Regions from separate parts of the Comamonas sp. CMM03 genome, predicted to be linked through region 3. Evidence: riboswitches for the same ligand, from Rfam matches in the RefSeq annotation. Region 3 holds a riboswitch; each other region holds the start of a gene.
The links. Region 3 has a riboswitch for cobalamin ahead of KW830_RS16140 (TonB-dependent receptor domain-containing protein). Riboswitches for the same ligand answer to the same signal wherever they lie in the genome.
Positions count from the first base shown of each region.

Region 1: it holds a riboswitch for cobalamin, as region 3 does, so the genes downstream of both, cobW (cobalamin biosynthesis protein CobW) here and KW830_RS16140 (TonB-dependent receptor domain-containing protein) in region 3, are expected to answer to the same signal.
Region 2: it holds a riboswitch for cobalamin, as region 3 does, so the genes downstream of both, KW830_RS03855 (nitrite reductase) here and KW830_RS16140 (TonB-dependent receptor domain-containing protein) in region 3, are expected to answer to the same signal.

Region 1 is NZ_JAHUXB010000001.1:848,647-853,312, forward strand. It holds gene KW830_RS03830 (GNAT family N-acetyltransferase) at 1-494, shown strand, start outside; cobalamin riboswitch at 492-712, shown strand; gene cobW (cobalamin biosynthesis protein CobW) at 1,165-2,247, shown strand; gene cobN (cobaltochelatase subunit CobN) at 2,247-4,666, shown strand, end outside.
Region 2 is NZ_JAHUXB010000001.1:854,645-863,683, reverse strand. It holds gene cobM (precorrin-4 C(11)-methyltransferase) at 1-627, opposite strand, end outside; gene KW830_RS03885 (cobalamin biosynthesis protein) at 624-1,115, opposite strand; gene cbiT (precorrin-6Y C5,15-methyltransferase (decarboxylating) subunit CbiT) at 1,112-2,308, opposite strand; gene KW830_RS03875 (cobalt-precorrin-6A reductase) at 2,307-3,053, shown strand; gene cobJ (precorrin-3B C(17)-methyltransferase) at 3,070-3,867, opposite strand; gene cobI (precorrin-2 C(20)-methyltransferase) at 3,884-4,624, opposite strand; gene KW830_RS03860 (precorrin-8X methylmutase) at 4,632-5,261, opposite strand; gene KW830_RS03855 (nitrite reductase) at 5,245-6,501, opposite strand; cobalamin riboswitch at 6,689-6,929, opposite strand; gene KW830_RS03850 (VWA domain-containing protein) at 7,136-7,621, opposite strand; gene KW830_RS03845 (ATP-binding protein) at 7,798-8,955, opposite strand; gene cobN (cobaltochelatase subunit CobN) at 8,952-9,039, opposite strand, start outside.
Region 3 is NZ_JAHUXB010000004.1:497,299-506,337, reverse strand. It holds gene KW830_RS16160 (alpha/beta hydrolase) at 45-944, shown strand; gene KW830_RS16155 (multidrug effflux MFS transporter) at 1,326-2,516, shown strand; gene miaA (tRNA (adenosine(37)-N6)-dimethylallyltransferase MiaA) at 2,580-3,575, shown strand; gene KW830_RS16145 (ABC transporter ATP-binding protein) at 3,614-4,318, shown strand; gene KW830_RS16140 (TonB-dependent receptor domain-containing protein) at 4,357-6,249, opposite strand; cobalamin riboswitch at 6,324-6,552, opposite strand; gene KW830_RS16135 (ABC transporter permease) at 6,706-9,039, shown strand, end outside.

The sequences.
Region 1 (4,666 bases), on a different contig from region 3:
TGCAGATGTTCGGTGCGCGCGTGTCTGCCCAGGACACGCCGGCGGATCTGCTGCATTTCGAGCAGGTGTACGGGGGCGGCGGCGGGCAGATGTGGGCGGCCCACGATGCGCAGCGGGGTGTGGTGGGCAGCATTGCCTACCGCCCGTACGACGGCCGGTTTGCGCAACTGGACTTCGGGCCGCTGGCCGTGGTGGAAGTGGTGCGCCTGTTTGTGGCGCCAGTGTGGCGGCGACAGGGCCTGGCGCAGGCCTTGTGGGCCACGCTGCAGGCCCACGCCCGGGCCCACGGGGTGGAGGTGCTGTACCTGCACACCCACCCGTTTTTGCCGGGGCGCTGGAGTTCTGGCAAGGCAAGGGGTTTGCGGTGCTGCAGCGCGAGGCCGACCCGGTCTGGCAGACCATCCACATGCAGTGCCTGCTGCCGCCTGTGCTGCCCACTGCAGCGTCCACTTAGCTGTCCCCGTTGCGCGAAGGGTGTGCTGCCGCTCCTATAATTTGCGCTTTGAACAGGAGCTCTGCATGGCGCATGCCCATGCCGGGTGAAACGGGAAGTCCGGTGACCTTCGCCTTCGGGTGGGAAGCATTCCGGCGCAGCCCCCGCTGCTGTAAGCCTGACCGCCACACGTTGATGCCACTGGGTACGTTACCTGGGAAGGCCGTGTGTGCGGTATGACGGCGAGCCAGAATACCGACCTGTTCGATTGCAGTGGTATGCCACGGGGTGTGGGCTGTTTGCTGACTGGCCCTTTCCACCGCTTTGGCGGTGCGACCCAGGCCTGTCGCACGCATCGCTTCCCCTCCGCATGCTTTTTGTCGCGTGGCGGCTCGGGGAGAGCATGGTTCAACCGTTCACACATCGGCATGCCCGGCGCATGCCTGTCCCAACGTCCGTGCAGGGCGTGCGCATGGCTGCGCGCTGCACTGCGGATGTCTCCATGGCACGGCCTGCCGGGCAGGACCGGCGCATGCACCCCCTGACCTGTGGCCCGCAGCGGTTGTTCGGCCGAGGCCGTGAGCGCCATGGCGGCCAGCCGGTCGCGGGCCCTGCCGCTGCACTGCCCTCACATCGCCCACGCCGCGCACACTGCGCCGGCACCCCCTTCACTGGCAGCGGGCGCTGAGGCCGCAGCTTTCTTTTTCTTCGGAGCACAGGAGTTTCTGACCATGAGTACGCACCACAAGATCCCCGCCACCATCGTTACCGGCTTTCTGGGCAGCGGAAAGACCACGCTGCTGCGCCACATTCTGCAGAACGCCAATGGCCGGCGCATTGCGGTGATCGTCAACGAGTTCGGCGAACTGGGGATCGACGGCGAGATCCTGCGTGGCTGCGGCATCGGCTGTGAAGACGAAACCAATCCGCAAAGCGGTCAGCTCTACGAGCTGGCCAACGGCTGCATGTGCTGCACCGTGCAGGAAGAGTTCTACCCGGTCATGCGCCAGCTGATTGCGCGGCGCGACGATATCGACCACATCCTGATCGAAACCAGTGGCCTGGCCCTGCCCAAGCCCTTGGTGCAGGCATTCAACTGGCCCGAAATCAAGAACGCCTGCACGGTGGACGCCGTGATCACGGTGGTGGATGTGCCGGCGACGGCCGCCGGCCAGTTTGCGGCCAACCCCGCGGCCGTGGATGCCCAGCGCAAGCAGGATCCGAATCTGGACCATGAATCCCCGCTGCACGAGCTGTTTGAAGACCAGCTGATCTCCGCCGACCTGGTGGTGCTGAGCAAGCTGGACCTTGCCAGCGCGCAGGACCGCGCCAAGGTGGAGGCCATCGTGCGGGAAGAGGTGCCGGCCCAGGTGAAGATCGTGGCGGCCGAGCATGGCCAGATCGATCTGGGGGTGGTGCTGGGCCTGTCCAGCGCCTCGGAAGAGAGCATCCATGAGCGGGTGGGCCACCACGAGCATGGCGAAGGCGAGGAACACCACCACGACGCGCACGACCACGATGCCTTCGATTCCGTGGTGATCGAGCTGCCCGAGGTGGATCGGGATGCCCTGCTGGCGTGCCTGGCCGACATCGTGGCCGAGAACACGGTCTACCGCGTCAAGGGCTTTGTGTCCCTGGAAGGCAAGCCCATGCGCCTGGTGGTGCATGGCGTGGGCAAGCGTTTTGACAGCTATTTCGACCGCCGCTGGCGCGACGACGAGGCGCGCAAGACCCATCTGGTCTTCATCGGCCACGATCTGGAAGAGGACCCCATCCGTGCCGCGCTGAATGGTCTGACCGCCGGAGCGCTCTGATGCATTTGCTTGCCGTCCAGCCCGGGGGCTTTGTCGATGACGAAGCCTTTGTCTCCAGCCTGGGCCAGTCGCCGGCCGATGTGGTGGTGCTCAGTGCAGCCGACACCACGCTGGCCTTGCTGGCCGAGGCCTATGCCCAGCTGCAGGCCAGCGCCGCGCAGCAGGGCCTGGGGCCGGGGAGGGACGGCGAGCGTCTGCCGACGGTGCGGCTGGCCAATCTGATGCATCTGCGCCAGCCGGCCTCGGTGGACCTGTACGTCGACGAGGTGCTGCAGCATGCCCGGGTGATTGTGGTCGACCACCTGGGCGGCGAGAGCTACTGGCCCTATGGCACGGAGCGCATCCGCGAGGTGTGCCGCCAGAACGGCATTGTGCTGGTGATGTTTTCCGGGGATACGACGGAAGACCTGAACCTGCTGCAAAAGAGCACGGCCTCCGTGGAGCAATGCCGCAGCATCTGGCGCTATCTGCGCGAAGGCGGGGTGGCCAATGCCCGCGAGATGTTCCGCTATCTGTGGCACAGCTTTCTGCAAGGGGCGCAGCCGGCGCTGGCGCCGCGCCCGCTGCCGTCCGCAGCGGTGTACCACCCCGCGCACGATGCGGCGACGGCCGCGCACTGGCTGGAGCCCGGGCCTTGGCAGTGGCAGGCCGGCGCGCCCGTGGTCATGGTGGTGTTCTACCGCGCCCACCTGCAGTCGGGCAATACGCAGGTGTTTCACCAGCTGTGCCAGCAACTGCTGGCGCAGGGCATGAACCCGCTGCCGCTGGCGCTGCTGTCGCTCAAGGATGCGACCAGCCTGGCCTTGCTGCACCAGCTGTGCGGTGCGCACCAGGTGTCGCTGATTCTGAACACCACGTCGTTTGCGCAGTCGTCGCTGGAAACGCCGGGCGACCATGCGCTGGCGGGCGATATCCCGGTGCTGCAGGTCATCATGTCCGGCAGCAACCAGCAAAGCTGGCTGGACGACGCCCACGGGCTGCAGCCGCGGGACATTGCCATGCACGTGGCCATGCCCGAGGTGGACGGGCGCATCATCACGCGGGCCATCAGTTTCAAAGGGCTGTCGCACCGCAGCGAGCTGACGCAGTCGGATGTGGTGCAGTACCAGGCCCATGCCGAGCGGCTGGATTTTGTGGTGGCGCTGGCGCAGCGTTGGTGCCGTTTGCGGCGCAAAGCCAATCCCGACAAGCGGCTGGCATTGATTCTGGCCAACTACCCCACGCAGGAAGGCCGGCTGGGTAATGGCGTGGGGCTGGATACGCCGGCTTCCGTCATCCACATCCTGCAGGCGCTGCAGCAGCAGGGCTATGTGCTGGACCAGATTCCCGCCGATGGCGATGCCCTGATGCAGCAGCTGCAGCAAGGCATCACCAACGATCCCGATTCCTGGGGTGTGCGGCCGGCGCAGCAGAGCCTGGATCTGGCCGGCTACCAGGCTTTCTTTGCCAGCTTGCCGGCGGAGAACCAGCAGGCCGTGGTGCAGCGCTGGGGCCCGCCCGCGTCCGACCCCATGCTGCGCCAGGGGCGCTTCATGGTGGCGGGCCTGCGTTGCGGCCAGGTGTTTGTGGGTATACAGCCGGCGCGTGGCTACCAGCTGGACCCCATGGCCAGCTACCACGACCCCGATCTGGTGCCGCCGCATTACTACCTGGCCTTCTACCACTGGCTGCGCAGCGCCTGGCAGGCAGATGCCATGGTGCATGTGGGCAAGCACGGCAACCTGGAATGGCTGCCGGGCAAGAGCGTGGCGCTGTCGCAGACCTGCTGGCCTGACCTGGCGTTCGGGCCCATGCCCCACCTGTACCCCTTCATCGTGAACGACCCGGGGGAGGGGGCGCAGGCCAAGCGCCGCGCGCAGGCAGTGATCGTGGACCACCTGATGCCGCCATTGACGCGGGCCGAGAGCTATGGCCCCACGCGCGACCTGGAGCGCATGGTGGACGAGTACTACGAGGCAGTGACGCTGGACCGCCGGCGCGCCCAGCTGCTGCGCCAGCAGATTCTGGCGCACATCGTGCAGCACGATCTGCACCAGGACCTGGGGGTGGCGGCGCCCCGTACCGAGGCGGACGAGCAGCAACTGCTGAACAAGACCGATGCCTATCTGTGCGAGCTCAAGGAAAGCCAGATCCGCGACGGGCTGCATGTCTTCGGCCAGTCCCCGCAGGGGCGCCTGGAGCGGGACACCCTGCTGGCACTGGCCCGCCACCCGGTGGGCAACGGCCAGGGGGCGAACAACAGCCTGATCCGCGCCTTGGCGCACGATCTGCTGCCGGGCACCGCTTTCGATCCGCTGGATGCGGCCTGGGAGCAGCCCTGGACCGGGCCGCGCCCGCAGCTGCTTCAGGCGGTGGATGGCCAGGCCTGGCGCCATGCGGGCGATACCCGCGAACGGCTGGAGCTGCTGGCGCTGCAATG
Region 2 (9,039 bases), on a different contig from region 3:
GGCCAGTTCGCCCACCCGGGTGCGCACAACCAGCTCGTCCGGCCAGGAAGCGCGCCACACAATGGCCGCCGGGCAGTCCGCGCCATAGTGCTGCAGCAGTTCCTGCTGCACCTCCTCGGCCACATGCACCGACAGGTGGATCGCCAGCACGGCGCCCGTGGCCGCAAAGGCCGCCAGCGTTTCGCCGCTGGGCATGCTCGACGCCCGGCCCGAGGTGCGCGTCAGCACCACCGACTGGCAGGACCCCGGCAAGGTCAGCTCCGCTTCCAATGCAGCCGCCACCGCACTGAAGGCCGGTACGCCGGGTGTGACGGTGTAGGGAATCTCCAGCGCCCGCAGGCTGCGCAACTGCTCGCCCATGGCCGACCAGATGCTCAGGTCGCCCGAATGCAGGCGCGCCACATCCTGCCCTTGCGCATGCGCCTGCTGCATTTCGGCCACGATCTCTTCCAGCGACAGTGGCGCCGTATTGACCAGGCGCACCCCTGGCGGGCAATGCGCCAGCAGCTCGGTCGGCACCAGCGAACCCGCATACAGGCAGACCGGGCAGGACGCCAGCAGATCGCGCCCGCGCACGGTAATCAGATCGGCAGCGCCAGGACCGGCGCCGATAAAGTGAACTGTCAAGAATGAACTCCGGTTGGGAAAGGAGGGGAAGACAGGCAGCCTGCGGCAATCGCCAGCGTGGCGCAACGGTCTTCGGAAACCAGGCGGGGCACCAGCAAACCGCCTGCGGCAGCTTTGCCCCGGGCGGGTACGGCATGGGTTTGCGCGGCATGCAGGGCCAGGGCTTCGGACACACTGCCGGTGCCAAAACGCTGCGCCACGCGCTGCGACACCGACGGTGTGGTGATGTGTGCAATCTCGGCGGCGTCCACCACCAGCCACTGCACCTGCGGCCAGCAGCCGGCCATCCAGCGCTGCAAAGCCTGCCAGGCGGGGGTGGCCAGCCGGGTCTTCAGCACCGCACAGCAAATGCCTTGTGCCGGCAGCGGCAGCGCCACCTGCTCCCAGCAGCTGGCAAACGACTGCGGCTGGGCATCGGACGTGAAGCCCCAGCCCAGGAACCAGTGGGTGGCGAGGGGCACATGCGCCCCGTGGATCGCGTGTGTCACGGGCAGCTCCATGACCACTGCACCAGCGGCCGCGCTGCATTCCAGGACTGCATGCTTCCCAGCGGCCGGGCCTCGCTCCATTGCAGCTGCAACAGCTGACCGCCATGGCTGCGGTGCAGCTCCATCAGCAAGGCCTGGGTTTCCAGCGCCACGGCATTCACCACCAGACGCCAGGGATGGTCCAGTCGCGCCCGCAGCGCCTGGAAAAGCGCCAGGGAGAAGCCGCCACCGACAAACACGGCCTGCGGCTGGGGCTGCAATGTGGCCAGCACGGCCAGGGAATCCCCCTGCACCACCTGCAATGCCACGGCATAGCGTGCGGCGTTGTGGGCAATATTGGCCACCCGCCCGGCATGCTGCTCCACACACACGGCCGTGCCACCGGCCAGACACCATTCCACGGCGACCGAACCCGATCCGGCCCCCAGGTCCCACAGGCACTCCCCCTTGCGCGGGGCCAGGGCCGCCAGCGTCATGGCCCGCACCGGGCTTTTGGTGATCTGCCCGTCATGCGCAAACGCATCGCACGCGCGGCCGGCCACCTGCGGCAGGCCCTGCCCGCCACGGGCCTCGAAGGCGGCCGCCACGGGCGCCACCACCGGCTGCTCCAGCATTTGCTGCGCCAGCTCGCTGGCCTTGCCAGTGCACACCGTCTGTGCCTCGCTGCCGGCATTCGACACCAGCCACAGGGGGCTCTCGCCCCAGTCCTGCCCGGTCAGCCAGGCGGCCAGGCGGTGCGCCGCCGGCGCATCCCGCAGCAGGCAGATGAAACGTTCGCCCTGCGCCAGCAGCGGCGTCAGAGTCTCCAGGCTGCGGGCATGCAGGCCCAGGCAATGCACCTGCTCCTGCGACCAGCCGAGCTCGCCCGAAATCCACGAAAATGTCGACGGCTGCGGATGGTTGCGCCACTCGCCGCGTTCCAGGTGCCTGGCCACCGAAGCCCCGCCGCCAAAGTGAAACGGATCCCCCGACACCAGCATGGCGACCTTCTGTTGACCGCGCAGCTGCAGCAAAGGCTCCACGCTGAACGGAACCGGCCATGCGCGGCCACGCTCCCCCACCTGGGCCAGCGCCAGATGCCGCGGGCTGCCGAACACCACCGCAGCCTGCTCCAGGTCCTGCACGGCCGCAGCGCTCAGGCTCTGCAGGCCCGAGGGATGAATCCCGATAATCGAAAGCCACGGATAGGCCATGACCCAAGTTCTCCTGTTAGGCGGCACTTTTGATGCCTACACACTGTCCACCCTGCTGCATGCAGCGGGCATTCCGGCCGTCTACTCCTACGCCGGCGCCACGCTGACGCGGCGCACCGCTCCCCTGCCCACCCGCGTGGGCGGTTTTGGCGGCGTCCAGGGCCTGGTGGATTACCTGCAGCAGCACCGCATCAGCCATGTGATCGATGCCACCCACCCGTTTGCCGCGCAGATGAGCCGCAACGCCCTGGCCGCCTGCACGGCGGCAGGCATTCCCCTGCTGTCGATGGAGCGCCCCGCCTGGTCTGCCCAGCCCCAGGACCGGTGGACACCGGTGGCCGACATGGCGGCCGCGGCCCAGGCATTGCCACCGCAGTGCCGCAATGTGTTTCTGGCCATCGGCCGCAAGCAGCTGGCCGCCTTTGCCGGCCAGGCCAGCGCACACCGCTTTGTGCTGCGGGTGGTCGACCGCCCCGAGGAGGCCCTGCCCCTGCCCGCCGCCAGTTACGAACTGGTGGTGGCGCGCGGCCCTTTTGCGCTGGCCGACGAAATCGCCCTGCTCCGGCACCATGCCGTCGACTGCATCGTCAGCAAGAACGCCGGCGGCGCCGATACCTACGCCAAGATCGAAGCCGCCCGCGCGCTGCAGATCCCCGTGGTCATGGTGGACCGCCCGCTGCTGCCCGCTCGCACGCAGTGCCAGACCCCGCAGCAGGCCATGGACTGGCTGGCCGGCCAGCGCTGAGCGGCGGGCACCGCCTTCAGCCATGCGCAGGCGCTCCATAGCTGCGCGGCGTGTAGACATGCCGGCCCACCTGACGGGTCAGGCTGTTGCCCACGATGACGACCGTGCGCATGTCCGCCATGTGCGGCGTCACCTGCTGCAACTGGCACACCCGCAGGGTCTCGTCCGGCCGGCTGACATTGCGGGCAAAGCAGATCAGGCGCTCGGGTTCGCAGTGCGCGGTCAGGACATTCAAAGCGCGCACAAAGCCCTGGGGCCGCGACTTGGAACAGGGGTTGTAGAACGCCATGGCAAAGTCGGCCTGTGCCGCAAGCCGGATCCGGCGCTCGATCACTTCGGCTGGCTTGAGGTTGTCCGACAGATTGATGGTGCAGAAATCATGGCCCAGCGGAGCACCCAATCTCGCGGCCGCCGCCAGCATGGCCGTGATGCCGGGCTGCACGTCCACCTCCACGGCCTTCCAGCGCAGCTGCTCCTGCGGGCTGGCGCCCTCCAGCACCTCGAACACGGCACTGGCCATGGCAAACACGCCAGGGTCGCCGGACGAGAGCATCAGCACCTTCCGGCCCTCGGCCGCCACATTCAGCGCCTGGCGGGCGCGGTCCAGTTCTTCCCGGTTGTCGCTGGCATGCAGGCGCAAATGCTCCAGCCCGCTCAGCCGTTCCACATAAGGAAAATAGCCAAAAGCATCGCTGGCGCCGGCAATCGACTGCCGGGCCTGCTCCGTCAGCAGCGCCGCGTCGCCGGGCCCCAGGCCCAGCACGCACAGCTGCCCCGTGATGGCGCCCTTGACCGCGTTCTGTGTGGTGTCCATGTCCATGCGGCTGCGCTCACATGTCATTGGCGGGGCGGCGGCCATTGCCGTGCACGATCACAATCGCAAAATACGGGCAGCGCTCCGGCGCATCGCGCAGCGGCATCACCTGCTCGTCGCTCATGGTTCCGTTGATCACCAGCCACGCCTGGTCCAGCTTGCCCTGCTCCGTCAGCAGCGAACGGATGCGGCCCAGATGGCGGCCGACCTTCATGATCACCAGCGCATCCGAGCGGGCCATGTGGGCGCGCAGCGGCTCGTCGGCCAAGGTGGCCGGCAGCACGCTCATCACATCGTCGCCCCAGGTCATGGGCATGCCCGTGGCATGCCAGCAGCCCACCATGCCGGGGATGCCGGGCAGCACCTCGACCGGCACCACCCCTTCCTGCTGCAGGCGCACATACAGGTGCATGAAGGAGCCGTAGAAGAACGGATCGCCCTCGCACAACACGATCACATCCTCGCCGCGCGCCAGCTCGGTCAGGCGCGCTTGCCAGCCCAGATAGAAATCCGACAGCTGCGCGACATAGCGCGGGTCGTCGTGCGGGATCTCGGTGGTCAGCGGGTACTCCATCGGGTACTCCGTGACCTCGGCGTGCAGCATGCCGTTGACCAGCTGCCGGGCCTTGCCCGGGTGGCCGCGCTTGCGGAAATACGCGACATGGCGCGCATTGCGCAGCAGACGGTCCGCCTTCACGCTCATCATGTCCGGATCACCGGGGCCCAGGCCCACGCAGATAATTTTGCCGCTGTTCATACGTTCCTCACTCCACCGACGTCGCCAGCGCATTGACTGCAGCCACCGTGATGGCCGATCCGCCCAGACGCCCCTGCACAATGGCGAAAGGAATCTGCCCCCATGCACGCAGCGCATCCTTGGACTCGGCGGCACCGACAAAGCCCACGGGGCAGCCGATGATGGCGGCCGGGCGCGGGCATGCCGGGTCCTCCAGCATGTTCAGCAGGTGGAACAGCGCGGTCGGCGCGTTGCCGATGGCCACCACCGCACCGTCCAGGTGTTCGCGCCACAGCTCCAGCGCGGCGGCACTGCGGGTATTGCCCATGGCCTGGGCCAGCCCGGGCGTGCGGGCATCCTGCAAGGTGCAGATGATGGCGTTGTCGGCAGGCAGGCGCTTGCGCGTGATGCCTTCGCTGACCATGCGCGCATCGCACAGAATCGGGGCGCCGCGCTGCAGGGCTGCTTCTGCGGCCTGCGCAAAATCTGCGGAGAAATGGATGTCCTGTGCCAGGCTCACCATGCCTGCGGCATGGATCATGCGGCAGGCCACCCGCTCCTCCAGGGGCGTGAAGCGGGCCAGATCGGCCTCGCTGCGGATGATGCGAAACGATTGCCGGTAAATCTCTTCACCGTGCATTTCATAGTGGTAGGTCATGAAGTAGTGTGGGGAGTTCTGCAGGCAGTGCCGATCCGGCCCGGTAAGGGAGCCGGACCGTTGGGCAGCCGGGCTGCCCGGCAGCGCCTGCATGGAGCCAGACCGCGTCCGGTGCGGACGTGCTGGCAAAGATCAGTGAGGTGGCATCGGACGACAGCGCGCAGAACTTGGCGCAGCCGCTGACGTGCAGATGCCCGCGCTCAGGCACATGGGGCGCCAGTTGCAGCGCCATGTCCTGGGCCGGCACATGGGCCTGCGCACAGCGCGGGCTTCCGGTGCAGGCCGACACCCGCAGGCGTGCATCCGCTGCATCGCTCATCCAGTGCCGTGCATCCAGGCGGGCCACCCGCGCCGGCGCATCCGCCGACATCAGCAGCAGCGAACGCCAGGGCGTGACGCGGATTTCCGTGTCGGCCGGCAGGCTGGCCGCCAGCGCCTGCATCGCCAGGGCATCGATGCGCCCCAGCGGAGCCCCCAGCACCCAGCCTTGCGCCAGCTGACCCGGCAGCACCGGTGCTGCAGCGGGCGGCTGCGCGCCCTGGGGCACCGCATCCTGCAATAGCGTATCCAGCGGCAAAGACGGCAGCAGCGCCTGCAGGCGAGTCGGCGGTGTACCGGAAACGGCCATCCGCGCGCGGGCGAACCAGGCGGCAATGTGGATCGCGGCATCAACCAGCTGCTGCACATCGCCAAAGCGGTACCAGTCACCGGCCTCGCCCAATGCCAGGCCATAGCCGCCGTCCGCATCCGCCCAAACCCGCAGATCAGAGGCCACGCCGCCCAGGCTGCGCGCTGCATCATCCACCAGCAAGCCGAACTTGCTGGGCAGCGCAGCCATGCCCTGGCGCTCCAGCGCACTGGGGCACAAGCGCTCCACCACCGCACGGCCCAATAGCGCGGCGAGCTGGTGGGTGCGGTCATGGACCGTGTAAAAAGGGGTGCAATGCACGGGCGGCGCCAGATCGGCATCCGCATCCGCCGGAATCAGCCGCGCCGCCACCAGCTGCGACAGCAACGCAGGCAGGTCCGCATCCGCCACCCCGCGCAGCTGCACATTGCCCAGCCGGGTCAGCTCGATCTGGGGGTGCGCCAGGGACAGTGCCAAAGCCGCCAGTGCGGCCCACTGCTCCGCGTTGATGGAGGCACAGACCGGGCGCACCCGGACAATCCATCCATCTTCCGACCGCATGGGTTTCCATGCCGTGGGACACCAGCCCTGGACCTTGATGGAATCAGCCATGGTGCGCAGCGCCCCCATCCAGAGCCGCTGCCCACACCGTCAAACCCAGAGCCTCTCGCGCCATGCTGTATCCGCAGTCGGTCAGGCCGATACCCGGGCCGGACGATTGAAACTTGCAGGGGGGATGGAAGATGGAAGCGATTGGCGGCGCGAAGATGCGAGCCCATCAAGCCACATGCACTCCCGCTGCGCCTTGTTCACGCCAGGCCGGTCTCCGGACTTACAGAGCTCAACTCGTGGAGTTGATCGCTGGACGCGCCTTCCCGCTTGCGCAGTGGCTGTCATTGCTGCAAGCAATGACGGGCGTCCCCTCTCTCTGATTACCGTTGCGGGTGCAGTGCAGGAATGGTGGCGAACCACGCACCTGCTTCTCGTTTCATTTCCTTGCGCGCAGTGCGCGGCGAAACACCTGGGATCAGCGCGAATTTTACGCGATATCTGCCCCCATCCCGCGCCCGATCCGAAAACTCCACCCCAGTATCGGCCGCCACTGATGCAACGCAGCAAATCACCGCTTTTTTCCGCCGCTCTGCGGCATGCAGCCTGCCGCAGCGGACAGCGCAGTGAGCGGCACGGTGACCAGCACAGCGGGGCTGAAAAAGCCGTGGCACGCCTGCCTGGGTGCCCACTGCACTCAGCCGGCAGTGGCAAAAAGCTCCGCCCGCACCCACTCCCCGCACCACATCGCCGCCAGCCGCTGGCACCGCCCCAGCGCCACCGCATCATTTTCAAAGTCGATGATGCAGCAACGGTCCACCCCCTCGGGGCGCACCGGCAGCGGATCAAAGCGTCCGTCCGTCAGCAGCCAGACCGTGGCCCGGGTGCCGGGCGGGCAGCGCCGCAGCGCACCCTCCACGGCGTCGACAGCGGGCTGGATCGGCGTTCCGCCACCGCCGCGCAAGGGCGCAATCCAGCCGGCATTGAAAGCCCCGGCTTTCGCCGGGGACTGCAGCCACCGTGCCTGCTCGCCCGCAAATCCGATCACCGCCATATGGTCGCGATCGCGGTAGAACTGCTCGGTCAGAGCCAGCAAGCACCCTTTGGCCCAGGCCAGCTTTTCACCGCGCAGCATGGACGCCGACAGATCCAGCAAGACCAGGTGCAGGGTCTTGCTCCCCACAGGCCGCGGGCGAAAACGCAGGTGTTCGGGCCGCAGCGCCCCGCGGCCCTTGGACGCCAGCGTGGACACCCAGTCCAGGCGCCGCCCTGCCGCCCCGTTCAGCCGGCCCTTGCGAGAGGTATTGCCACCGCGCCCCGCCTTGGCCTTTCCGGCCAGTCCCGCCACAGCGGAGCGCGTCAGGCTTTTTTTGGCAGCAAAGGCTTCAGCGACTTGACCGCCTTCATCGCCACCAGCTGGGGTGGCGGCATGGCGCCCCAGGCATCGGCCGGGGCGGCATGGTCCGGCAATGTATTCGCCGATGGTGCCGGCCCATGCCCGGACTGGCCGGACGGGGTACCTGCCCCCTGCGCCCCACCGGTTGGCGGCGGGGCTGGAGGTGGCGTCTGTTCCTCGGAACTCGGCTGCTGTTCCGGCTGCTGCGCCGGCTCACCCGACGCGGGCGGCTCAGCCGGTGCAGCCTGGGTGCGCCGGTGCGCCAGCGCCAGTTCCGCCACCGCCTGCACGTCCGCCGGCGTGACGGCACCGCGGCCGTGCAGCGCCGCATGCGCCCGCGCCGCGCGCAGCATCACCAGATCCGCCCGCACCCCTTCCACCCCGGCGTCCTGGCAGCGCTGGGCGACATCGTCGTGCACGGCATCGGTCCACGCCACAGCCGCCACGCGCTCGCGCGCCAGCTTCACCCGCTGCGCCAGATCGGATTGCGCCGCAGCGTGCTGCTCCACAAAGGCCTGCGGATCGGCATCGAAGGCCATGCGCGTCTTGACAATGGCCTTGCGCACCGCGGCACTGGGCACATTCTCCAGCCGCACGAACAACCCGAAGCGGTCCAGCAGCTGCGGCCGCAGCTGGCCCTCTTCCGGATTCATGGTCCCCACCAGGGTGATGCGCGCATCGTGCTGGTGCGACACGCCGTCGCGCTCCACCCGGTTGATGCCGCTGGCGCTCACGTCCAGCAGCAGGTCCACCAGCGCATCGGCCAGCAGGTTCACCTCATCCACATACAGGATGCCGCCATGGGCACGCGCCAGCAAGCCCGGGCGGAACACCACCGCACTGCGCTGCAGCGCGGCTTCCAGGTCCAGGGAGCCGGCCAGCTGTTCCTCCGTCGCCCCCAGCGGCAGGTTCACAAAGCGGCCGGCCGGCAGCAAGGCAGCCAGCGCCCGCGCACTGGTCGACTTGGCCGTGCCGCGCGGCCCCTCCACCAGCACGCCGCCCAGCAGCGGGTCCACGGCCGCCAACAGCAAGGCCGTCTGCAGCTGCGGCTGTCCCTCGATGGCAGTGAACGGAAAGCCCGCCGCCTGCGCGGGCGGTGCGGATTCGGTGGACGAGATCATCGCTTCTCCAACAATTGTTCAGCGGCCAGCAACTGCTGCTCCAGCAGCGCCTGGTAGTCCCCGCTGTCTTCCCACAGCCCCCGG
Region 3 (9,039 bases):
TTTGCCGCATCTTTCACCCCCTTTTCCTGGGCCGTCACCTCTTTATGCGCCTGCAACGTCTGTTCCTCGCCCTGGCCACGGCCGCCCTGCTGGCGGGCGGGGGCTGCGCCGCCATCGACGCCAAGCAGCGCGAAATGATCTTCCAGCCCAGTGACCGCCTCTGGCCGCGCAGCGACCAGCAGGGCATGCAGGAGGTCTGGATCACCCACCCTCACCGGGTGGAGGCGGACCAGGAAGGTGCTTCCCATGAAGCGCGGCTGCATGCCCTGTGGCTGGATGGGCAGCGCGCCGATGCCCCGGTGCTGCTGTACCTGCACGGCGCGCGCTGGAACGTCAGCGGCTCCACGGCCCGCATGCGCCGCATGCAGTCGCTGGGCTTTGCCGTGCTGGCCGTGGACTACCAGGGATTTGGCCAGAGCAGCAAGGGCCTGCCGTCCGAAGCCTCGGCCCGTGCCGATGCACAGGCCGCCTGGGACTGGCTGGCCGACCAGTACCCCGACCGGCCGCGCTTCATCTTCGGCCATTCGCTGGGCGGCGCAATTGCAGTGGACCTGGCCACGCGCGTGCCCGATGTGCGCGGACTGATCGTGGAAGGTACGTTCACCCGCATTGCCGACGTGGCGCGGACCTTCAAATGGGGCTGGCTGCCGTTCCAGCCGTTCATCACCCAGCCTTTCGATTCGGTGGACAAGGTGCCGCAGCTCAAGGCACCGCTGCTGGTGGTGCACGGCAGCGCGGACCAGCTGATTCCCTCCAGCCTGGGGCAGCGCCTTTACGAAGCCGCCCCCACACCCAAGCGCTGGGTGCTGGTGGACGGCGCCACCCACCACAACGCGGGGGCCCTGGGCCTGGCCCAGTACCGCGTGGCACTGCAGCAGCTGTGGCCGGCCGAGCTGGGCCAGGGGCGCAGCACCACTGCCGACAAAGGCCGGGACAGGAACTGAGCCCGGCCCCGGTGGCAGCCTGCAGATGCCCGCCGGGAAAGCACGACCGGCCGGTCGCGCGGCAACCAGACCAGCGGGCAGAACGGCTTGGGCCGGCTCCGCTACATTGCAAGCCTCTTGGACACCTTGGCATCGGGAGTGTGGCAAGGTGAAATCGGGGCTGGTATCTGTGTCCGCAGCGGTTTGCCCGCTGGGCCAGACTGCTGCGGACACAGATGACCGGCCCCTGCTCCACGAGCAGCGGCCCCGGCCCGCCGCGCAGCCTTGCGCAATCTGATAGGCTCGCGGCCCTGTATGCCTGCCGCGCCCGCTTCTCCCTCATCGGCCTCCGCCCCTGCGGACTCTGTCCCTGCCCACCACCTCGACACCCCGCTGCGCGGCATGTCGCCGCTGTTGGTGATCGGCCTGCTGGCGCTGCTGCTGGGGCTGCAGCCCATCACCACCGACCTCTACCTGCCCACGCTGCCGCTGCTGACGGCGCAGCTGCAGGCCCCGGTGGCGCAGACCCAGCTCACACTCACCGCCCTGCTACTGGCCTTTGGCGGTTCGCAGCTGGTGTGGGGCCCGGTGTCCGACCGCTGGGGCCGCCGTCCGGTGCTGCTGGCCGGTCTGGCCCTGTATGTGGTGGCCGCCCTGGGCTGCGCACTGGCGCCCAGCATGGACTGGCTGGTGGCCTGGCGCACCTTGCAGGGCGTGGCCACCGGCGCGGGCGTGATGGCGGCGCGCGCCATCGTGCGTGATCTGTACACCCCCACGGCCGGTGCCCAGGCCATGTCCAAGGCGCTGACCGGTCTGGGCGTGATCGCCTGTGCCAGCCCCATCGCCGGCAGCCAGCTGGCCCAGCACTTCGGCTGGCGTGCCACCATGGCCGCGCTGGCGGTGTTTGGCGCAGCCACACTGGTGCTGGTGGCTCTGTGCTTTCGCGAAAGCCTGGCCACCCCGCGCCCGGATGCCACCCAGCCGCGCCAGCTGGCCCGCACCTGGGCGGCCATCGTGCGCCACCCCACTTTTCTGGCCTACACGGCCACCACCAGCGGCTCGTACGCCGGGCTGTTCACCTTCCTGGCGGCCTCATCCTTCACCTTCATCGGTGTGCTGGGCTGGACCGCCGCCGATGTGGGCCTGCTGCTGGGCGTGAACGGTGCCTGCTATATCGCCGGCACCATCCTCTGCCGCCGCCTGCTGCAGCGCCTGGGCGTGCGCCGCACCGTGGCCCTGGCCGGGCTGCTGGCCGTGCTGGGCAACGGCAGCCTGCTGGCCGCCGCCCTGCTGGAGGTGACCAATGCCTGGGCCTATGCCCTGCCGTTCAGCCTGTACATGGTGGCCCACGGCATCCAGCAGCCCTGCGGGCAAAGCGGCGCCGTCAGCGCCTTTCCGCAGGCGGCCGGCACCGCCGCGGCACTCAACGGCTGCGCCATGACCCTGACGGCCTTTGCCATGGGCGCCTGGCTGGGCCAGCACCTGGACGGTACGGTGTACCCTCTGGTCTTCGGCACGGCCTTCTGGGCAGCCTGGACGGCCCTGGCCTCCTGGGTGCTGGTGCGCCGCTGGGGCGTGGCCCCGGCCGCCTGAGCCTTTGTCTGCCCTTTCTCCTGCCCTTTTTCCTGCCCCGCTTTTGATCTGTTTTCTGTGACCGTGACCGCTTCCGCCTCTTCCCTGCCCTGCATTGCCATTGCCGGGCCCACCGCTTCCGGCAAAACCGCTGCCGCGCTGGCGCTGTCCGCCGTGCTGCAGCAGCGTGGCCTGGCCGCTGAAATCGTCAGCGTCGATTCCGCGCTGGTCTACCGGGGCATGGACATTGGCACGGCCAAGCCCACACCGGCCGAGCTGGCCGCCGTGCCCCACCACCTGATCGATATCCTGGAGCCCACACAAAGCTACTCCGCCGCCGAATTCGTGCGCGACACCGAACGCCTGGTGGCCGAGATCCGCGCCCGTGGCGCCGTGCCGCTGCTGGTGGGCGGCACCATGCTGTACTTCAAGGCGCTGTTTGAAGGACTGGACGAAATGCCGGCCGCCGACCCGCAAGTGCGCGCCGCGCTGGATGCCCAGGCCGCCGAGATCGGCTGGCCCGCCATGCACACCCTGCTGGCGCAGGTGGACCCGGTCACTGCCGAGCGCCTGGCGCCCGGCGACAGCCAGCGCATCCAGCGTGCCCTGGAGGTGTGGAAGATCTCCGGCAAGCCGCTGTCCAGCTTCCACACCGCGAAAGATGCATCGGCGCCGCGCTTCGATGCCACGCTGTTTTCGCTGGAGCCGACCGACCGGGCCTGGCTGCACCAGCGCATTGCCCAGCGCTTCGAGCAGATGCTGGAGCACGGCCTGGTGGACGAGGTGCGCACGCTGCGCGCCCGTCCCGATCTGCACCTGGACCTGCCCAGCATGCGCTGCGTGGGCTACCGCCAGGTGTGGGAAGAACTGGACTGGCAGGAGCGCCGCGACAAGCCCGCGCTGAACATGCACCTGGTGCGCGAAAAAGGCATTGCCGCCACGCGCCAGCTGGCCAAGCGCCAGATCACCTGGCTGCGCAGCATGCCCCAGCGCCACGCCATTGACTGCCAGGCCCCCGACGCCATCGTGCAGCTGGTGCAAGCTGCCTGGGGTGTGGTGCAGGCCAGCCTGCCCAAGTAAGCCGCTGCTCCCGTCTCCCGCCGTTGACCGTATTCACCATGTCCTTGCCATCTGCCAGCACACCGCCCGCCAACGTTCAGGTCGTGGATCTGGCCAAACGCTATGGCACAGGGGCCGATGCGGCCACGGTGTTCGAGCAGGTGAACCTGGAGGTGGCGGCGGGCGAGTTTGTCGCCATCGTCGGCGATTCGGGCGTGGGCAAGTCCACGCTGCTCAACTGCCTGGCCGGGCTGGACCGCTGGGACCAGGGCCAGGTGCTGCACCAGGGACAGGACATCGGCCGCCTGGATGAAGCCGGTCTGGCCGTCTGGCGCCGCGCCCATGTGGGTTTTGTGTTCCAGGCCTTTCACGTGCTGCCGCATCTGAGCGTGGCGCAGAACGTGGCCCTGCCGCTGATGCTGCTGGCGCGTGGCACCCCGGCCGAACAGGACGCCCGCGTGCAGGCCATGCTGGAAGCCGTGGGCCTGGGCGAGATGGGGCAGCGCCTGCCCCAGCAACTCAGCGGCGGCCAGCTGCAGCGCGTGGCCATTGCCCGCGCCCTGGTGCACCGCCCGGCCTTGCTGCTGGCCGACGAGCCCACCGGCAACCTGGACCCGGACACGGCCGCCCGCACCATGGACCTGCTCGTGGCCCAGACCCGCGAAGCCGGCGCCAGCCTGGTGCTGGTCACCCACTCCCCGGACGCGGCAGCCCGCGCTGACCGGGTGCTGCGGCTGACGGCCCGGGGCATTGCGGCGGCCTGAACAGCGCCGGACCGCGGGGCCGTGCTAGCGGCGCAGCTTCAACGCGGCGTCCACTTCAAGGTGACAAAGCCGGCACGGCCACGCTGGTTGTAGCCGTAGGCGGTTTCATAGACCTTGTCGGTCAGGTTGGCCACACGGGCCTGCACCGCCCAGTCCTTGGCAAACTGGTATTCGGCGTGCAGGTCCACGGTGGTATAGCTCTTCAAGTCAACCGTACCAACGCCATAGACAGCATCCGTGCGCTTGCCTACGTACAGCGCATTGGCACCCAATTTCCACGCCCCGAGCGTCTTGTTCACAGACAAAGTGGCCTGTGCTTCAGGTAGGCGCCGTGTGATGCGTTCGCCTTCGTTATCGCGCGCATCCAGGTGTTCGTAGGTTGCCGCAAAACGCCAAGTATCGACAGACTTTTGATAGCCCAGCGACCACCCCTTCATGCGGGCCCGGTCCACATTCTCCACCGTGCTGCCCCAAACGATCAAGTTACGCACTTTGTTGTCAAAGTGTGCCAACTTGAATTCGTGACCTGCAAGGTCCCAATTCAGGCCCACTTCCGTGTTCTGCCCTTCCTCTGGCTGAAGGTTGGGATTCCCTCCCCCACCCCACACAGGGTCTGCAGGGTAGTACAGCTGGTTGAATGTAGGTGCATTGATGCTCTTTCCACGCGATGCGTAAGCTCGCAAAGTGGGTAGCACCTGATAGCCATAACCAATACCCCAGGTGTTGTAACTACCAAACTGAGAGTTGTCATCGCGGCGCAGATTGGCTTGCCAGGAATGCGCACTGTGGCTGCCATTCAGGCCTGCATAGGCAGCATTGGTGCTACGTTCGGAGCGGTCGAACTTCGTGGTCGACACAATGCTTTGTTCCAACCTCTCCAGCCCGGCAACAACCAAACCAATCGGTGTTTTGATTTCGTTGCCCCACTTGTACTCATCCTGGGCGGTATTGAAGGTTGAACTGACCAACATGCCCGTAGCGATGCTGCGGTCACGGTTCCACTGCTTGTCCATGGAGCGGGACACGCTCAGCTGGGTTTTCCAGGCCTCGCTCAAAGTGCCCGAGAGCTTGAGTGAACGGGTTCCCGCGTTCGAATCCAGCCACGAATGCGTGGTGCTGCCATTGTCCGATTCGGCATAGCCATCCGCCTGCATCAAATTGGCATCGAGACGCCAGGCGTCATTGAAGGCATATCCGAGTGAAGCTGTCAGCGAAGTCTGGTCAAACTTGTCTGCGTCCCGGTGGTAGTACGCGCTCTTTTCGTTGGTGGAAGAAAAGCCGGGGTCCACCACACGCGCTACATGCAGGCTGTAGTTCCAGCCCTGCTGTGCACCTGCAAAGCCGCCACTGGCATCCTTGTAGCCACCACTGCCCCAGGTCAGCTGCGCATGGGGCACAAAAGCTTGCGTCAACCCTTTTCCCTGTTTGGTAAAAATCTGGATCACCCCGCCAATGGCATCACTGCCATACAGGGCCGATGCCGGGCCGTGCACCACCTCGATGCGCTCAATTTGCTCCAGAGGCAGGCTTGCCAGCGAAGGATCCCCGGCGGTAGCAGACCCAAAACGCACCCCGTCCACCAGCAAAATTACCTGTTTGCTGCCGCGAATCGACACACTTTGCAGGTTGCCACGACCACCGCTGCTGGACATCTGTACGCCGGCAAAGCGCTGCAGCACTTCGGCCAGCGAGCGGCCTGCCGAATTGCTGATCTGCTCTTCGGTGATCACGCGCACATCGGCCAGGGTTTCGTCCAGCGGCGTTTCAGAGCGGGTGGCGGTCACCACCGTGGTGGACAGGGGCACGCTCTGCGCAGCGGCATGCTGGGCCAGGCAGGCCGCGGCCAGGGCCACGGCCGCCAGAGGAAAACGCACGGAAGCGCGCTGGCCTTCCGCTGGGAATGGTTGGAAATTTCGCATGGATGCACACATGGTTGGCACCGGCGTCCCCGCCCGTGCTTCACACAACCAGCAACCCGGGTCTGCATGCACAGCGGCACGCCAGCGGATGCTGGACCTGTTTTGGCCGGTATCCAGACTGGCGCACGGCTTGCCAAGCCTTCCCAGAGCGCATGGCTCCAGTGGCAAGAGATGGCAAGCGGGTCCTGCGGGACCTGTGCGCTCACTGTTGCGGGGGCAGTACATGCTGTGCCAGCGCGGGCGCCGGCGTCCATGTTTCCCGTTTAACCGCAGCGCCAGAACAGCGCTGCAAGCACCAAAACCCCGCATTGTAGGCAGCAGGCTGACACGGGGCTTGTAGGATGGCGAATGCCCTGCCCATGGAACCGTGGGCCGCGCTGGCGTGCCCACCCGCCCTGGCGGCGGTGCACACCGCTGTTTTGCCCTGGAACCTCCGTGCCCGCCTCACCCTCTCTCACCGCTTCTCCGCTGCCGCGCCTGCTGGCCAGTTTTTCGCTGCAGGAGTACCGGCGCCAGCCCTGGCGCAGCCTGACCGCCCTGCTGGCCATTGCGCTGGGCGTGGCCCTGGGTTTTGCGGTGCATGTGATCAACCAGTCGGCGCTGGATGAGTTTTCCCGCGCGGTGCGCAGCGTCAACGGCCAGCCGGATCTGGAATTCCGTGGCATGCGCTCCAGCCTGCCCCAGAGCATTTACCCGCTGATCGCGCTGCGGCCCGAGGTGCAGCATGCCGCGCCGTGGATCGAAGGCACGGTGCAGATCGACAACCCGCCCGCCACAACCGCTGCGTCCGGCCAGGCCCCGCACGCGCCACCGGAACCGCTGTCGCTGCGCCTGTTGGGCGGCGACGCGCTGCAGTCGGCCCCGCTGGCCCCTGCGCTGCAGCCCCGGCTGTTTGCCGGCCAGGACCGGTTGCGGCTGTTCGCACCCGACGCGGTGTTTTTGAACCCGGCGGCACTGCAGGCCCTGGGCCTGGACGAAGCCAGCGCCCCCGGCGCCCTGCTGCCGGTGCGCGTGCACACCCATGCCGTGACGCTGCGCGTGGCCGGCACGGTGGCAGCCGGCGGTGCCCCGCTGGCAGTAATGGACATTGGCGCCGCCCAGGACCTGCTGGGCCAGGACGGCCAGATCCAGCGTGTGGATGTGCTGCTGCGCAGCGGCACCGACCGCAGTGCCTTCACCGCTGCGCTGCGTGCCCTGCCCGGCTGGCCGGCCCAGGTGCTGGTGCAGCAGCCGGGCGGTGAGCAGCAGCGTGCGGCCGAGATGTCACGCGCCTACCGCGTCAACCTGACCGTGCTGGCTCTGGTGGCGCTGTTCACCGGGGCGTTTCTGGTGTTTTCCGTGCTGGCGCTGAGCGTGGCGCGGCGCGCACCGCAACTGGCGCTGCTGGCCGTGCTGGGGCTCACGCCCGCGCAGCGCATGCGCCTGGTGCTGTGGGAAGCCGCCCTGCTGGGCATGGTCGGCAGCGCGGCCGGCATTGCGCTGGGCACCGGACTGGCCTGGCTGGCCCTGCGCATGCTGGGAGGGGACCTGGGCGGCGGCTACTTTGCCGGCGGCCAGCCCCCACTGCTGTGGAGCGCACCGGCCGCCGCCACCTTCTTTGCCCTGGGCCTGGCCGCCACCGTGGCCGGCGCCTGGTGGCCGGCACGCACCGCGCGGGCGCTGCCGCCCGCCGCCACGCTCAAGGGGCTGGGCGCCGTGGGCCAGACGCCTGCGCGCGCCTGGACCGGCCTGGCCCTGGTGGCCGCCAGTGCGCTGCTGGCCAGCGTGCCGCCTATTGGGGGCATTCCCCTGGCCGCCTATGTGGCCGTAGGGCTGATGCTGCTGGGCGGCATGGCACTGCTGCCCTGGCTGCTGGATCGCGTGCTGGGCGGCCTGCAGCAGCTGTGGCCGGGCGCGCTGCGGCAGCCGCTGTCCATGCTGGCGCTGGAACGTGCCCGCCGCATGCGGGCCAGCGCCAGCGTGGCCGTGGGCGGCGTGGTGGCCAGCCTGAGCCTGGCCGTGGCGCTGACGGTGATGGTCACCAGCTTTCGCGGCAGCATGCTGGACTGGCTGGACGCCGTGCTGCCCTCACCGCTGTACCTGCGTGCGGCCGGCGGCTCGTCCAAATCCGATGCGGCACTGCTGCCGCCCGCGCTGCTGCAAGCCGTGCGCGACCTGCCCGGGGTGGAACGCGCCCAGCCGATGCGGGCCACCAGCCTGTGGCTGGACCCGCAGCGCCCGGCCATCAGCCTGCTGCTGCGCCCGCTGCACGGCCCGCAGGCCCAGCAGCTGCCGTGGGTGGGGGCCGCGCCTGCACAGCCCGTTCCGGACAGCATGGTTGCCGTCTACGTGAGCGAGGCCGTGGCCACGCTGTATGGCGTGCAGGCCGGCCAGCCCTGGCCGCTGCTGGACCGTGCGTTCAGCACCGGGCTGGCCGACGGCAGTGCTGCCGGGGCAGACGACCCGGCCACCGTCCCCACGGCCGGCGCAGCGGAAACGCGCTTTTTCATTGCCGGCATCTGGCGCGACTACATCCGCCAGTTCGGCGCGGTGGCCATGGACTGGGGCGACTACCAGCGGCTGACGGGCGATGCCCGCATGTCCGAGCTGTCGCTGTGGCCTGCTGCGGGCGAGGGTCAGGCCACACTGCAGCCGCGCATCGAAGCCGCGCTGGCCCGACTGTCCGGCGGACAGGCACCGCCGCTGGAACTCACCAGCAGCGCCGCGCTGCGCCAGCGCTCGCTGGAGATTTTTGACCGCAGCTTCGCCGTTACCTACTGGCTGCAGGCGGTGGCAATCGGCATCGGGCTGTTCGGCATTGCT